Regions from separate parts of the Vreelandella sp. 2A-K22 genome, predicted to be linked through region 3. Evidence: riboswitches for the same ligand, from Rfam matches in the RefSeq annotation. Region 3 holds a riboswitch; each other region holds the start of a gene.

Region 1 (4,995 bases), on a different contig from region 3:
CAGCGCTTCAGCAGCGCGGGTATAGCTACTCAACTCGGCTACCCGCACAAAAGCGACGATATGCTCTAACTGATTCATGACGCCGAATCGGCTTGGAAAATCTGAAAAGCGCGCGCTGCCTGGTAAGGGTCGGGCTGGCCACAAATGGCCGATATCACCGCTAAACCGTTCGCTCCCGCGCGCTGTACGCTAATCGCATGATCCGCTTTCAGCCCACCAATGGCCACGCTGGGCAGTGGGCACGCCTTGACCAGCGCCGCTAAACCGCCAAAGCCGATGGGCTGGGCGTGATCTTGTTTGCTCTCGGTGGCAAACACGGGACCAATCCCGACATAATCGAGTAGCTCAAACGGAGAGACTTGCAGCTGGGCGATAGTATTGATCGACAGGCCGATAATCGCTTGCTCACCTAGTACCCGGCGCGCTTGCTGAACGGCTGCGTCGCTCTGACCGACATGCAGGCCATCTGCCTGGCTTTCTAGTGCCACCTGCAAACGGTCGTTAATGATCAGCGGGATACCGGTGCCCGCCAGAAGCGCTTTTAACCGTTTGGCTTGGGCAATCATCTGTTCGTCGCTGGCATGCTTGTCACGCAACTGCACGATGGTGACACCGCCTTTTACCGCTGCCTCAACCGTTTGTTCCAAACCATGCTCTTGGCAGAGCGTGGCATCGGTGACCAAGTAGAGCGATAGATCAAGCGGCATGGATTGCCTCCAGTTGGGCATAAGTAGTGAGGTCGTCAGGGGTGAGTTGATACAGCGCATCCAGCAGTGCCACTTGAAAGCTACCAGGCCCGTTGGCGTGGCTGCCCGCACGCTCTCCTGTGACCGCAAAGCAGGCCAGCGCGGCTGCCGTTGCACCCAGTGGGGCGTCGCGGTTGGCAGCCACAAATCCCGCCACTAGCGCGCTCAGCCCACAGCCAAGCGTTGTTACACGGGGCATCAAAGGATGGCCACCGTTAATGCGGTAGTGCTGTGTGCCGTCCGTCACCCAGTCGCTTTCACCGGTCATCGCGACAATACAGCCGTGTTTTTGCGCTAATGCTATTGCAGCGTCCACGGCTTGGTCGGTGGCGGCTGTGGCGTCCACGCCGCGGCCTTGGCTAGCTAAACCGTTAAGGGCAAGAATTTCAGACGCATTGCCACGAATCACGCTGGGTTTAGCGGCCAGCAGCTTCGCGCACAGCGTTTGGCGATAGCGCGTGGCGCCAACGGCGACGGGATCTAATACCCAGGGAATGGCATGCTGATCGGCAGTCGCTGTGGCGGTGAGCATAGCGTCAGCCCAGTGGGCAGAGATCGTACCGATATTAATCGACAGCCCCGCGGAGATAGCCGTGAATTCAGCCACTTCTTCAGGCGCATGCAGCATGGCGGGCGACGCGCCGGTGGCTAACAGCAGGTTGGCAGTGCTGTTCATGGCCACATAGTTGGTCATGCAGTGAACCAGCGGTGTCACTGAGCGCAGCGTCTCAAGGTAATCGCCAAGCGGGCGTAGGGTCATAGCATCCTCCCGGCAGGGAGGTGGTAAGCGTTACCACGACTCCCTACGCCGGTGTTATCCGGTTCAGGTTCAAAGGGTGCTTCTCAGCCCAACCGTAACGGAGGGCGCCCCTGTCGAGGGATTACTATCCTTGCCTGAAGTAGCCCTGTAAAGCCCCGGATGCGGACGATAGCAATCTAACGAAACGAAATACGCGTACCGTAGGTAAGCATTTCATCAGGTGTCATCGCTTTACCCTCGACCCCAATCATCTCGTCACCACACTGGTCGGCGAAGGTTAGCACGCCGTGGGTCAAACCCAGTTGGCCCAGGGTATCGCGGATTTCGCCCGTGCCCAGAAAAGTACTGACGTGGCCCTTGTTATCGCTCAGCTCAGACACGCCGTTAGCATGGTGAAAACGCACTTTGTAGATTCCATCCATCGACTCGACTTCAACAATCGGCGAAAAACCGTTGTGAAGCGCATTGGAAAGCTGTTTTAGCGTCAGGTGGTCACCCAGCGTCATATCGATCGCACTCATGGAAAACTCCTGTGGACGCCTCAAAGGTGGGGCATCACTCATGTTGCGGGAACTGCTTTTTGTAAAGCTTATGAAGAATAAGTGTAGGGTTTTTGTTTAGTATTGCCAGTGCGCTTATCGGCACCTCGATACGACACTGCCTACGTGCTTGTAAGGGCTGTTATTATGGTCATAAAGCCCCCATGGTAAGCGGTACGTGAAGCTCAATGGATTCAATGATCAACATCAGCGATAGGAGAGCAAAATGAGTTTTCAAGGCGAGCAGCATCCTGGCGTCGTGGCTACGCCGCCCCAAACTCAAGGGTTTCGTTTAAACCACACCATGCTGCGGGTGAAAGACCCTGAGCAGGCATTGGCGTTCTACTCAAAAGTGTTTGGTATGCAGGTGATGCGGCGGTTGGATTTCGAAGAGATGCAGTTCTCGCTCTACTTCCTGGCCAACCTGGAACCCAGCGACAGCGTTCCGGACGATGCACAAGCGCGTACCGCCTGGACGTTTAGCCAGAAAGGGCTGCTGGAGCTGACCCACAACTGGGGGACTGAAGACCAGGAAGATTTCGCCTATCACGATGGCAATGCCGAACCCCAGGGCTTTGGGCATATCTGCTTCAACGTACCGGATTTGGCAGCGGCCCAGGCGTGGTTCGACGAGCATGACGTCACCTTCGTCAAACGCTCCGATCAGGGCAAGATGAAAGATGTTATCTTCGTTAAAGACCCGGATGGCTACTGGATCGAAGTGATTCAGGCAGACCTGATGGTGGGGAAGAGCGACTCTTGAGGCACGCCAATGGCTGAACTACTGTTCCGGCTGCGCCATGTGACCGACGAAGAGGCCATGGAGGTGCGTGACCTGCTCGCTGCCCATGGCTTTGATACCTATGAAACCCAGGCGGGCTTTTTCCGCCTGGGCGTTGACGCGATTTGGCTGCGCAATCCACATCAGCACGACGCTGCCATCGCGGCGTTAGAGGCCTACCAGGCGGAGCGCCTTGAGCGCGCCCAACGCGAGCATCAGGCGGCGGTTGAGCGGGGTGACGCGGAGACGCTGTGGCGTCGTTTGGCCGCTCACCCGGTGCAGGTCGTGTTAGTACTGCTAGCAGTGGGGCTTATTGCCGCCCTTACGCTGCTGCCGTTCCTGGGTATGTCGCGAAGCTAAGCGGCTGGCAGATGGCCGCGTTTGAGGTACATCATGACGCCATCATCACCGGCGGTAAGTGCCGGAGCAGAACCGCTGGGGTAGCGGCACCAGGTGCCTGCCGTGTAACTCTGTTCGCTATCGCTCAGTGTGCCTTCCAGAATCAAAAACTCCAGCCCGCCCAGCAGCGTGGGGTAGGTAATGGAGGTGCCCGCCGACCAGCGCTCCAGGCTGGTGCGCTCCTGCTTGTAGGTGTGCAGCATTTTATAGGCAATGCGCGGGCGTCGATCAGGCTGCCAGGGCAGCCGATGCGCTGGCACTGCCAACTGTAGCGTGTCGTTGGGGTCAAACTGGTGCAGTTTGACAAATATCAGCGCGCCTTCCTCGCCAATTTGCGGGGTATGGCCGGTGCCAATGGGGTTTCTTAAGTAGCTGCCCGCCGCGTAGCGCCCATGCTCATCGGCGAACACGCCTTCCAATACCAGAATCTCTTCGCCGCCGCCGTGGGTATGCCGCTCAAACTTTGTATTGGGGGCGTAGCGCACCAGGCTGGTAGCGCGAGCAACTTCATCACCAATCCGGTCAAACATCATGCGCTCTACCCCCGCGCTGGGGGAATCGACCCACTGATACTCTTCCGGGGTAACACAGGCAAAGTGGCTAAAATCGGCGTTTAGACGCATGGGAAAGGGCTCTTCGCAGTGAAGGTAAGTGACGGGGGAGGGTGCTAGTCTCCTTATCGACAGCAAAAAATGCAACTTTCGGTTGTTTGATCTTCGTTATATCGCCATAAAAAACACCCCAACCATTGGACGAATATCCAACGATTGGGGTGCAGTTCACGAAGGCGGCATCAGGTTGTCTGGCTGCTTGCTTAGGGCGCTTCAGTCAGTTTGGTAAGAATATGATGTGCAGCTTCGATGCGCGCCTGATTGGGGTAGTTGCGGTTAGCCAGCAGCACAATGCCGATTTGCTCGCTGGGTACAAAAGCCACGTAGCCGCCAAAGCCGTTGGTAGCGCCGGTTTTGTTATAGAGCGCTTCCTGCCTGGGGGCTAGCGGTGGGGTTAAGCGGTTGGCAGGGTTGGGCTGCAAAATCATCTCAAGCGAGTTGCCTGCCAGTAACTGATCGAGCGCCACCGGGTAGGCATAGCTTTCCCACCCCAGTCCTTGGGTCATATCGCCGACCTCAAAGTACCCCGTGCGCGTAGCGGCCAAGGCTTGGCTTAGTGGCTCATTAAGCTCAGCACCACTCATATTGGCTTCCACCAGCGTTAGTACGTCTGCGGCAGTCGATTTCAATCCGTAGGCTTGGGCATCCAGCATGCCTGGGTTCACCCGAATGGGTTCATCCTCTTTAGAGTAACCGTAGGCATAGTTCGCCTGCTGCGCTTCAGGCACCTGAAAGTAGCTATGCTCAAGCCCTAACGGGGGAAACAGCGCCTCCTCCATCAGCGCCTCGAAGGGCTGGTCAAGGCTTTGTGCGGCGAGATAACCGAACAGGCCCAGGCTTGGGTTGGAGTAGAGCCGATGGCTGCCAGGGGCGGATTCAGGCTGCCACTGGCGGTAGTAGTCGATCATCGTCTCTTCGCTTTGAACCGACTCAGGGAACTGCAGCGGCAGCTCGCCCGCGGTGTAAGTACCCAGTTCCAGCAGCGTGATCTCATCGAAGGCGCTGCCTTCAAGTTCAGGCAGGTAGCGGCTGGCCGGGTCGGAAAGCGAGAGGGCGCCGCTAGCCTGGGCATAGCCAGTGAGTGCAGCCGTGAAAATCTTGCTGATAGAGCCGAGTTCGAACAGCGTCTCATCAGTGACCGGAATCCCCGCTTCTTGAT
Region 2 (4,995 bases), on a different contig from region 3:
CCCTATGGTTTCATTGCCCTCACGGTGTCATTTGCCGCCTATCAGGGTGAGGTTATGCGCGGTGCCTTTGCCGGTGTACCGCATGGCGAGCTGGAAGCCGCCAAGGCTTTCGGCATGTCGCGTCGCAAGGTTTTTAGCCGTGTCTGGTTTCCGCGTGCTGTTCATCGTGCTCTACCAACGCTGACGGGCGAGATCATCCTGCAACTGAAATCCACACCGCTGGTTGCCACCATCACCGTGATGGACTTGTATGCCGTCATCACCCAGGTACGCCAGACCACTTACCTGACTTACGAACCGTTACTCTTCCTGGTCGCCGTCTACCTCTGCCTGAGCGGCGTCTTGATCGTTGGGCTGCGCTGGCTGGAAAACCGCGTACCACAACACTAATGGTCACGGGCCTGTGCGAGCATCACGTTTATTAACGCTAATTCAGGACGTGGCACAACCAAAAAGGGGCCGTCCAGTGGCCCCCTTTTGCTTGTGTAGATATTCGTATAGTTCTGATACTGGCTTGCTTGCCGTGCTGGCAACCGCGCCAATTTAGTCTTTGTAGCTTGGATCCAGCGCCTCAAGCGTGCGCAGGTGCGCGGCCCATTCGAGTTCAAGATCGCCGTCTTCATGAATAGTCTGGTCGTATTGGCGCGCCACGTGCCGCGCCACCTCTTCTGGCACCAGCCGTAAGGGCTGGCCAGTAGACTGCGCCGCCACCTGTAGCTCACAGGCACGCTCAAGATAAAACATATTGTTGAACATCTCTGCAGCCGACGCACCGGTCGTCAGCAGGCCATGGTTACGCAACACCAGCGCCGGGTTGTCGCCAAGGCTTGCCACTATTCGCTCACGCTCAGCCAGATCCAGGGCAATGCCTTCATAATCGTGGTAAGACACCCGTTCGTGAAACTGCAGCGCAATCTGGTTAAGCCGTGTTTCAAGGCCCGACTCCAGCGACGACACCGCCACGCCAGCGCGCGTGTGGGTATGCATCACCCAGGCCGCATGGTGGCTAGCAGTATGAATCGCGGAATGGATGGTGAAACCAGCCGGATTCACTTGTTCTGGGCTGTTATCAATCTTATGGCCATCAACGTCAATCTTCACCAGCGAAGAAGCCGTAATCTCCTCCCAACGCCAACCGTAAGGGTTGATCAGGAAACGTCCCTTCTCACCAGGCACCCGCGCGGTAATATGAGTGTAGATCAGATCCGTCATGCGATAGTGGGCGGCCAGACGATAGCAGGCTGCCAGCGCGATGCGGGTTTCTTGTTCGGCGTTGCTCGTCGTGGTGCGTTGAGACTTATCGAGACTCATCAGGTGTTCCTTTGCAGCAAAGTGATTGTCATGCAACGTGGTTAGCGTTTACGTCAGTAACCGCGCGCCCGATCAACGCCCATGGCAAGCGGCTGCCCATCGCGAAGGGCGCGGGCGGTGTCGACAACCTGCCCTGCGACCACCTCTGGCAACGAATCACTGGCAATGTGTGGTGTGATGCGCAGGCACTCATGCTGCCAGAAGGGATGATCCGCAGGCAGCGGCTCTGCACGGAACACATCCAGGCTCGCCCCACCCAAATGGCCGTGTTCGAGCGCTAGGAGAAGATCGTCCTCGACCAAGTGCTCACCCCGACCGATCTGCACCAACCAAGCGTCTTTGGCGAGCTTCGCGAACAGCGCCTTGTTAAGCACGTTTTCAGTGGTAGCCGTCAGTGGCAGCACATTGATCAGATAATCGGCGCCATCCGCTGCCGCCATGACAGCCCCGTCACCTGTCAGATAGGTCACGCCTTCAACCGGCGCTTGTGGCTCGCTGCGGCAGGCTACGTGTACAGAAAAGCCAAGCGCGGCCACCGCTTTCACCACGGCGCGCCCCATGGTGCCGTGTCCCAGCACCGCCACCTTTCTTGATGCTGGCGCGCGCATCGTCAATGGCGCCCAATGCGCCTTGGCAGCATTTTGCTCCAGGGTGGTGAACTCACGCTCACGATGGAGCACCTCATGCGCGGCAAAACCCGCCATCAAGTCGGCCTGATGTGGATCCCGCACCCGGGCGATATGTACTTCATCGCTCAGGCCAGGATGCGCCAGCAGGGCATCAACACCGGCACCGATAGACATCGCCAGCTCAAGATTAGGATAGCTCTCGAAAGCCTTGTCATTGGGCAACCAGCAGATCGCAAAACGCACATCTTCGGGGTTATCGATCTCATGGGGATGGCGCAGGACGACATCACTCGCTTCATCGCGCAAGGCGTTACCATAAATGGCATCAAGGTCGAGCGAATCACTGAGATAGACGCCTAAAATCGAGTTCGTGTTGGTCATGCAACTTCCTACGGTTCACATTCGAAATAGCAGTGGCTGTAAAACAGCCACTTGTTACTCAACTGTATAATAATTCACGTACCGATGCCATGAAACGCCATTACAGCACCTAAACTCTCATCGCTGTAATGATGCTAATAAATTGTTTCCCGATAACTTTCCATGTCATACACCCTTGCATCTCCCTCACCCGCCTCCTACACTCCACCAACGAACAGCTTGACGGGGTGCCGGTGAAATCCGGCTGAGATGGCGCAGGGCGTAGCAATTAATGCTGCCGAGCGCTGATCCCGCAGAACCTGATCCGGCTAATGCGCTGCTACTTACACAAGTTCGCAGCGAGGGTACCGGCGTAGGGATCAAGCGATGGCCACGGCTGCTCTCTCACGATCGCACGCCGCCCTTCTGCGCCACTCCCTCGATCTTTTTCGCCCGCCCTCCGGATCATTACCACCGGAGGAGTCATGGGCTACCGCTTTACTGATCTCACTACCGCTTGCCAGAAAGATTGGCGCGCCTATATTGAGCACGATTTTGTGCGCCAGCTAGGCACCGCCACGCTGCCCGGGGCGTCGTTTCGCCACTATTTAAAGCAGGACTACCTGTTTTTGATTCACTTCGCCCGCGCCTATGCGCTGGCTGCCTACAAAAGCCCCACCCTCGCCGATCTTCGCCAAGCCCATGAAGGCTTGAAAGCCATTGTGGATGTGGAGCTGGGCCTGCACGTGGGCTTTTGTCAGGAGTGGGGGATTTCCGAGCAAGAACTGGAGGAGCTTCCCGAAGCCAGAGCGACGCTTGCCTACACCCGCTATGTGTTAGATACCGGCAACCGCGGCGACCTGCTGGATTTGCACGTGGCGTTGGCCCCCTGCCTGGTGGGCTACGGCGAAATCGCCAACTGGCTAAACGCCCAGCCTTCCACCCTGCGCGGCGCACAAAACCCTTACGACGCCTGGATAGCCATGTACGAAGGCGAGGAGTTTCAGGCCGCCATGCAGGCGGAGCTTGAATGGCTGAATATCCGCCTTGCCGACATTACCCCCGCCCGCTTTGCCGAACTGAGCAAGATCTTCCGCGACGCCACCCGCCTGGAAATCGACTTCTGGCAGATGGGCCTAGAGCTGATAGACCAAGACCTCACCCACTAATTCAGCAAAACAACACAAGGAAACAACCGTAATGACTAAGACCGTAACAAGCAAAACCAGCCACTTTTTAGCCGAAACCGCCCAGGTCGATGCCGCCGCCATTGCGCCGCTGTCCGGCTCACGTAAGGTATATATCGAAGGTTCGCGCCCGGATATCCGTGTGCCGTTCCGGGAAATTTCACTGTCGCCGACCAAAACCACCGGCATTGATGAAGAGAACCCGCCACTGCTGGTGTACGACACTTCAGGCCCCTATAGCGATCCGGATGCTAACAATGACCTGCGCCGCGGTCTGCCGGAACTACGCCGAGCCTGGATTGAAGAGCGTGACGATACCGAATTTCTATCAGGCCCCACGTCTGATTACGGCAACCGCCGCGCCAACGACCCGACGCTTGCCCAGCTGCGCTTTGATCTAACCCGCACACCACGCCGAGCAAAACCGGGCAAGAACGTGACCCAGCTGCACTACGCCCGCCAGGGCATTATCACCCCGGAAATGGAGTTTATCGCCTTGCGCGAAAACCAGCGCCGTCAAGCGCTAGGTACCGCTGAAGTAGAGCGCATTCTGGGCCATCAGCACAAAGGCCAGAGCTTTGGCGCCAGCCTGCCGGAAGAAATCACCCCTGAGTTTGTGCGTGATGAAGTCGCCAGAGGGCGGGCGATTATTCCCAATAACATCAACCACCCAGAAAGCGAGCCGATGATTATTGGCCGTAATTTCCTGGTCAAAATTAACGGTAATCTGGGTAACTCAGCGGTGACTTCTTCTATCGAAGAGGAGGTGGATAAGATGACCTGGGGCATCCGCTGGGGCGCGGACACCATTATGGATCTCTCCACTGGGCAGAACATCCACGAAACCCGCGAGTGGATTTTGCGCAACTCTCCGGTGCCGATTGGCACAGTGCCTATCTATCAGGCGCTGGAAAAGGTCAAAGGCGTGGCCGAAGACCTCACCTGGGAAGTCTTCCGCGATACGCTGATCGAGCAGGCCGAACAGGGCGTGGACTACTTCACCATTCACGCGGGCGTACTGCTGCGCTATGTACCGCTCACCGCCAAGCGGGTCACCGGCATTGTCAGCCGCGGCGGCTCGATCATGGCCAAATGGTGTTTGTACCATCACCAGGAGAGCTTCTTGTACACCCACTTCGAGGAGATCTGCGAGATCTGCAAGCAGTACGATGTGGCGTTCTCCCTCGGTGATGGCCTGCGTCCTGGCTCAGTGGCCGATGCCAATGACGAAGCACAGATGGCGGAGCTAAAAACCTTGGGCGAGCTGACCCATATTGCCTGGAAGCACGATGTGCAGGTGATGATCGAAGGCCCCGGCCACGTGCCCATGCACCTGGTGAAAGAGAACATGGATAAGCAGTTGGAATACTGCGACGAAGCGCCCTTCTATACCTTAGGCCCGCTGGTAACCGATATAGCCCCCGGCTACGACCACATTACCTCGGGCATTGGGGCGGCGATGATCGGCTGGTTTGGCTGCGCCATGCTCTGCTACGTCACCCCCAAAG
Region 3 (4,995 bases):
GATTCAACCGGCTCAGATAGTCCGCTAACTGGGAGCCATCCATGGTGGAGGCAAAATGCACCTCAACCGGATGAATATCTTTGGGTCGGAAATCTGCCAAGGCATGGGTGACCATTAGTGGGCCTAGATCTGAACCGCCTACACCCAGGTTAACCACATGCCGAATCGGCTTGCCGGTGGCACCACGCCACTGCCCTGCGTGCAGCCGGCTGACCAAGCGCTCCATTTGGGCAAGGCTTTCATGCACGGCAGCGACGATATCTTCCCCCTCAACCTCAAGCGTCGCATCGGCGGGTAAACGCAGCGCCGTATGTAACGCCGGGCGGTTTTCGCTGACGTTCACTCGCTTACCGCTCAACAGCGCCTCAATGGCAGAGGGTACGCCCGCTTCACTGGCCAGCGTAAACAGATGTTCGAGGGTATCATCATCCCAGCGCTGCTTGGAAAGATCCAGCGTCAAGCCCGCCACCTGGCGAGTAAAGCTTTCCCAGCGGGAGGGCTCGGTGCCAAACAGCGTTTTCAAGTGGACGTGCTGCAGCGTTTCAGCGTGATGCTTTAACGTTTGCCATGCCGGTAACGTATCGGGTGTAGCGCTTGATGCTGAGACCATTTAGTTTCTCCAGTGGCGTCGATCCTTGCAGCGGGGTTCATTAAACAGGTTAATAACCTTAAACAGGGCTGTTCTAAACGAGTCTGTGCTAGACAGGCCTGTTCTAGTCAATTAAGGGCGCGTAAACTAGCACGCCTTTTCCATGATCCCGGCTTGCCCATGAGTGATGCATCTTACCGTGACGCTATCTTTTCGACACCCCTTGACCGAGTAGCGCGGTTCTCTTTCGACGAAAAGGTGGTCGCCTGTTTCCCTGACATGATCCGCCGATCGGTACCCGGCTACGGGCAAATTCTCGGCATGTTGAGCTTAATTGCCCAGCGCCACCTGCGCCATGGCGCCCATGTCTATGATCTAGGCTGTTCGCTGGGCGCTTCCGGCCTTGCGCTGGCAGGGGCGCTGGCGCCTGACGCCTTTCGCTATACGGGCGTTGACCTATCGCCCGCCATGGTCGCCCAGGCTCGGCAAACCTTTGCTGACGAGTGCCCAGCGTACGCTATGCAGGTCGAAGAAGCCGACATTCGTACCCTAGAGTATGCGTCTTCGGGCATGATCATTCTCAATTTTACCCTACAGTTTCTACCCGCCGCCGACCGCGATGCACTACTGGCGCGGCTTTATGCAGCGCTGGAACCCGGCGGCGTGCTGATTCTCTCGGAGAAAACCGTCGACGCCGACGAGCGCGACAACGCCTGGCGGGTAGAACGCTACCACGATTTCAAGCGCGCCAATGGCTACAGTGATCTGGAAATCAGCCAGAAGCGCACCGCTCTTGAGAACGTACTGGTGCCGGATACCCTCGATGCACTTCATGGTCGTTTGAAACAAGCAGGTTTTCCACGTTCGATGACCTGGTTCCAGTACCTTAACTTTGCCTCGCTGATTGCGTTTAAGGAGGGTTAAAGGTGGCGCCACTACCCGACGATCATCGCGCAATTTATCAGGCGTTTTTAGATCAAGCCACGCTTGATGCCTCGCTAACGCCCTGGCTAGCGAAGCTACCCGAGCAGTTAGCTCACGGGCTTGACCGTAACCGCCACGGCGATTTATCCGCCTGGGAAAAAGCCGTGGCCAAGCTTCCGGCGCTGCCCGCTGAGCGGCGCGTGGATTTAAACAGCGACACCGTCAGCGTTGATCTCGATCTTAGCGATAGCCAGCAGCGCCAGTGTTTTAACCTGCTAAGAAAACTCGCCCCCTGGCGAAAGGGCCCTTTTCAACTGGGTGGCATTCATATTGATACCGAGTGGCGCTCGGACTGGAAGTGGCAGAGAGTGGCTCCCCACTTGGCGCCGCTAAAATACCGTAAGGTACTCGACGTGGGGGGTGGCAGCGGTTACCACGCCTGGCGGATGGCTGGGGCAGGGGCTGCTTTCGTATTAGTAATTGACCCTTCGCCGCGCTTCTACTGGCAATTTCAGGCGGTACGCCACTTCGTCGGCGATACCGATGACGGCAGAACTCAGTTTTTACCAGTGGGTATAGAAGATGTGCCGGAGAACCTGGGCTTTTTCGATACGGTATTTTCCATGGGCGTGCTCTACCATCGCCCAGCCCCGTTGGAACATCTTCAGCAGCTAAAAGCCGCGTTAGTTCCGGGCGGCGAGCTGGTGCTAGAAACCCTGGTAGTCGAAGGCGACGAGCAGACCGTATTTGTGCCCGGCGAACGTTACGCCGCCATGCCCAACGTCTACTTCCTGCCCTCTTCTCAAGCACTCTGCCACTGGCTGGAGCGCTGCGGCTTTACCAACGTGCGCGTGGTCGATGAAGCCGTTACCACGTTAGACGAGCAGCGCTCGACGGAGTGGATGACCTACCAATCGTTGGCTGATTTTCTCGACCCCAACGACCGCACCCGCACCATTGAAGGCTACCCTGCACCGCGGCGGGCGGTGATTTTGGCGAATAAGCCGGGCCAATTAGCCGTTAGCCGTTAGCCGTTAGCCGTTAGCCGTTAGCCAAGTGTGCGAAGAAGGTGTCAAAACCGCCCCGGCGTCCGCCAAGCCGCATTGAATTGCCCCCCCAAATATTGACTTATACTAAAACTCATAGTAACAGTAACTTTTCCGAGGGGTGCCTGTTATTCAGGCTGAGATGGAGTGATCCAAACCCTTTGAACCTGATCCGGCTGATACCGGCGTAGGGACGGACATAAACCATATATGAATCTGTTTTGACACCTACGCCTGTATTATCCGAATCTCAATGCAGGAGTGTATCGTGTCGCAAGGTAACTCAACGCCCGCTAACGCATCTACGCTCAGTAGTACCTCCCCTTTTAACACGTCTGATAAAAACCGCCTGAACTCCGTACTTGCCAAGCCACGCTTGGCAGCAATCGCCGTAACTCTGCGTAATAATGAAGTTCTCCTCGTCCAACGCAGTAAAGAACCTCAACGGGGCACTTGGGGCTTCCCCGGAGGATCAGTGGAACCGGGAGAAAGCCTACATTGTGCAGCAAAGCGCGAATTAATGGAGGAAACCGGTATCACAGCATTGGTAGGACCGTTAATTGATGTAGTAGAAGTAATCGGATATGACCCAGAGGGAAGTCACCACCACTTCGCCTTGGTTGCCCTTTTATGTCACTACGTTGATGGCGAGCTACGGCCTGGTGATGATGCTGCGGACTGCCGCTGGGCGAAAGTTATAAACGGAGAACTCAACTTCAATGAAGCCTTAGCTGATCACGTCGCAGATACTGTCGTGAAAGCCTTTAATTTGCACAGTTTGGCCATCAAAGAAAAATCAAACGCGATTCACGGCTCCAATTCAGCTTTTTAAACTACTCGCCATCATTCGTATCAGCAAAATACGCCTCTTTGCCCACCGAAAGAGATGAATATAATGATGCACAAACATTATACGAATTTCACCAGCCTCTACAGAGATACACTGCATAAAATCTGCTTTGAATATGAATATGTTAACTCACCTAGAGGAAATAAAGAGCGAGAACTCATTGGCTTCAATATCCGACTCGACAATCCTCCTGATCGTTTTTGTCTAAGCAAAATACGCAAACAAAATATTGTTTTTAATTATGCAGAAGCGTTATGGTATTTATCAGGTAAAAACGACTTAGCATTTATTTCCTGGTACGCCCCTTCAATGCAACGCTACAGCCCAGATGGTATAAGCTTACCTGGTACTGGTTACGGAGCTCGTCTTAAAAACTTTGGTGCAGACACGCTCGATCAAATCGAACGAGTGATTGATATCCTTAAAAATGACGATCCCGACAGTAAGCGCGCTGTCCTTCAAATATTTAGTGCGGAAGAAGATCTTTATCGACGCAATATCGACGTTTCATGTACCTTGGGTCTTCAGTTGCTACTCCGCGAAGAAAAGTTGAACATGGTCAGCTATATGCGTGCAAATGATGCCTACGTTGGCATGCTGAACGATATTTTCTCTTTTACTTTCTTGCAAGAGTATATTGCTGCCCGCATAGGCTGCAAAATCGGTCACTACACACATCAAGTTGGTTCTATTCACGTCTATGAAAGCACACATGAGCGTGCGCTTGAACTTTTGAATAGTAATGAAACTATACCCCAGCCAGGCACAGTACCTTTAATGCCAATTGGCACCTCCCCGACGACCATACGCAAACTATTGGAATATGAGTCAGAGATCCGTAGCGGCTTGTTGACGTTTAATGATATGGCTAATCTTAACCTAACGACGTATTGGCGAGATGTGCTGATGTTGTTCTGGATCTATCGCCAAATCAAGATAGGGAATGCGCTGCCTCAAAAGGCGTTAGAGATAATTAACCCCTACTATCAACCGTTTCTTATTAATCGCTGGGGATAGTACAAGCATTCATACATGAGCAAATATTAGGGGATTTATTTTTATGAATACTAATTGGACTGAACAAAATATCGCCGAGCTTTTTGACGCTTATGATGATTGGGTGGAGAATGCTTTTGGCTATCAACCACTCATCGCGGAGTTAACCTGCTCTTATGGCAAGGGAATTAGTGTATTGGACTACGGCTGTGGCAGCGGCAAAGTGTCCAGAAGATTAAGAGACGACGGATTCGACTATGTCACCGGTGTTGACATCTCTCCAACAATGATTGAACAAGCAATATCCGCAGGCACTAACCGTCTTCGCTTTGAGCAAATCCATGGTCCAAATTTGCCATTTCCTGATAACAGTTTTGAAGCTGTCATTAGTTGTTTTCTGTTTATTAACATTCCCGAAAGACGTGAACTAGTACGCATCACTACGGAAGTAATGCGCGTACTTAAACCTGGCGGCTCCTATTACATCCTCGACACTCATCCTCAAACCACCGGAGTCGATTATCCGACCTACCGCAATGGAGAGCATGGTATTTCCTATCAAGACGGAGATAATCGCCCAGTCTACCTCA

The links. A riboswitch is a leader RNA that binds a small molecule or an ion and turns the genes downstream of it on or off. The one in region 3 is predicted to bind thiamine pyrophosphate.
Region 1: linked by a shared signal. The riboswitch ahead of thiM (hydroxyethylthiazole kinase) and the one ahead of ACW17M_RS02930 (NUDIX hydrolase) in region 3 are both predicted to bind thiamine pyrophosphate.
Region 2: linked by a shared signal. The riboswitch ahead of tenA (thiaminase II) and the one ahead of ACW17M_RS02930 (NUDIX hydrolase) in region 3 are both predicted to bind thiamine pyrophosphate.

Annotation. Positions count from the first base shown of each region.
Region 1 covers NZ_JBSUGC010000016.1:148,912-153,906, forward strand. The annotation lists gene ACW17M_RS20465 (LysR family transcriptional regulator) at 1-78, opposite strand, end outside; gene thiE (thiamine phosphate synthase) at 75-707, opposite strand; gene thiM (hydroxyethylthiazole kinase) at 697-1,506, opposite strand; TPP riboswitch at 1,530-1,628, opposite strand; gene ACW17M_RS20480 (hypothetical protein) at 1,683-2,027, opposite strand; gene gloA (lactoylglutathione lyase) at 2,272-2,808, shown strand; gene ACW17M_RS20490 (DUF6164 family protein) at 2,818-3,186, shown strand; gene ACW17M_RS20495 (cupin domain-containing protein) at 3,183-3,848, opposite strand; gene ampC (class C beta-lactamase) at 4,040-4,995, opposite strand, start outside.
Region 2 covers NZ_JBSUGC010000006.1:245,050-250,044, forward strand. The annotation lists gene ACW17M_RS10585 (ABC transporter permease) at 1-390, shown strand, start outside; gene ACW17M_RS10590 (class II aldolase/adducin family protein) at 544-1,311, opposite strand; gene ACW17M_RS10595 (NAD(P)-dependent oxidoreductase) at 1,365-2,321, opposite strand; TPP riboswitch at 2,535-2,697, shown strand; gene tenA (thiaminase II) at 2,786-3,469, shown strand; gene thiC (phosphomethylpyrimidine synthase ThiC) at 3,501-4,995, shown strand, end outside.
Region 3 covers NZ_JBSUGC010000002.1:134,609-139,603, reverse strand. The annotation lists gene pgi (glucose-6-phosphate isomerase) at 1-610, opposite strand, end outside; gene cmoA (carboxy-S-adenosyl-L-methionine synthase CmoA) at 770-1,513, shown strand; gene cmoB (tRNA 5-methoxyuridine(34)/uridine 5-oxyacetic acid(34) synthase CmoB) at 1,516-2,544, shown strand; TPP riboswitch at 2,667-2,770, shown strand; gene ACW17M_RS02930 (NUDIX hydrolase) at 2,828-3,391, shown strand; gene ACW17M_RS02925 (thymidylate synthase) at 3,455-4,426, shown strand; gene ACW17M_RS02920 (class I SAM-dependent methyltransferase) at 4,470-4,995, shown strand, end outside.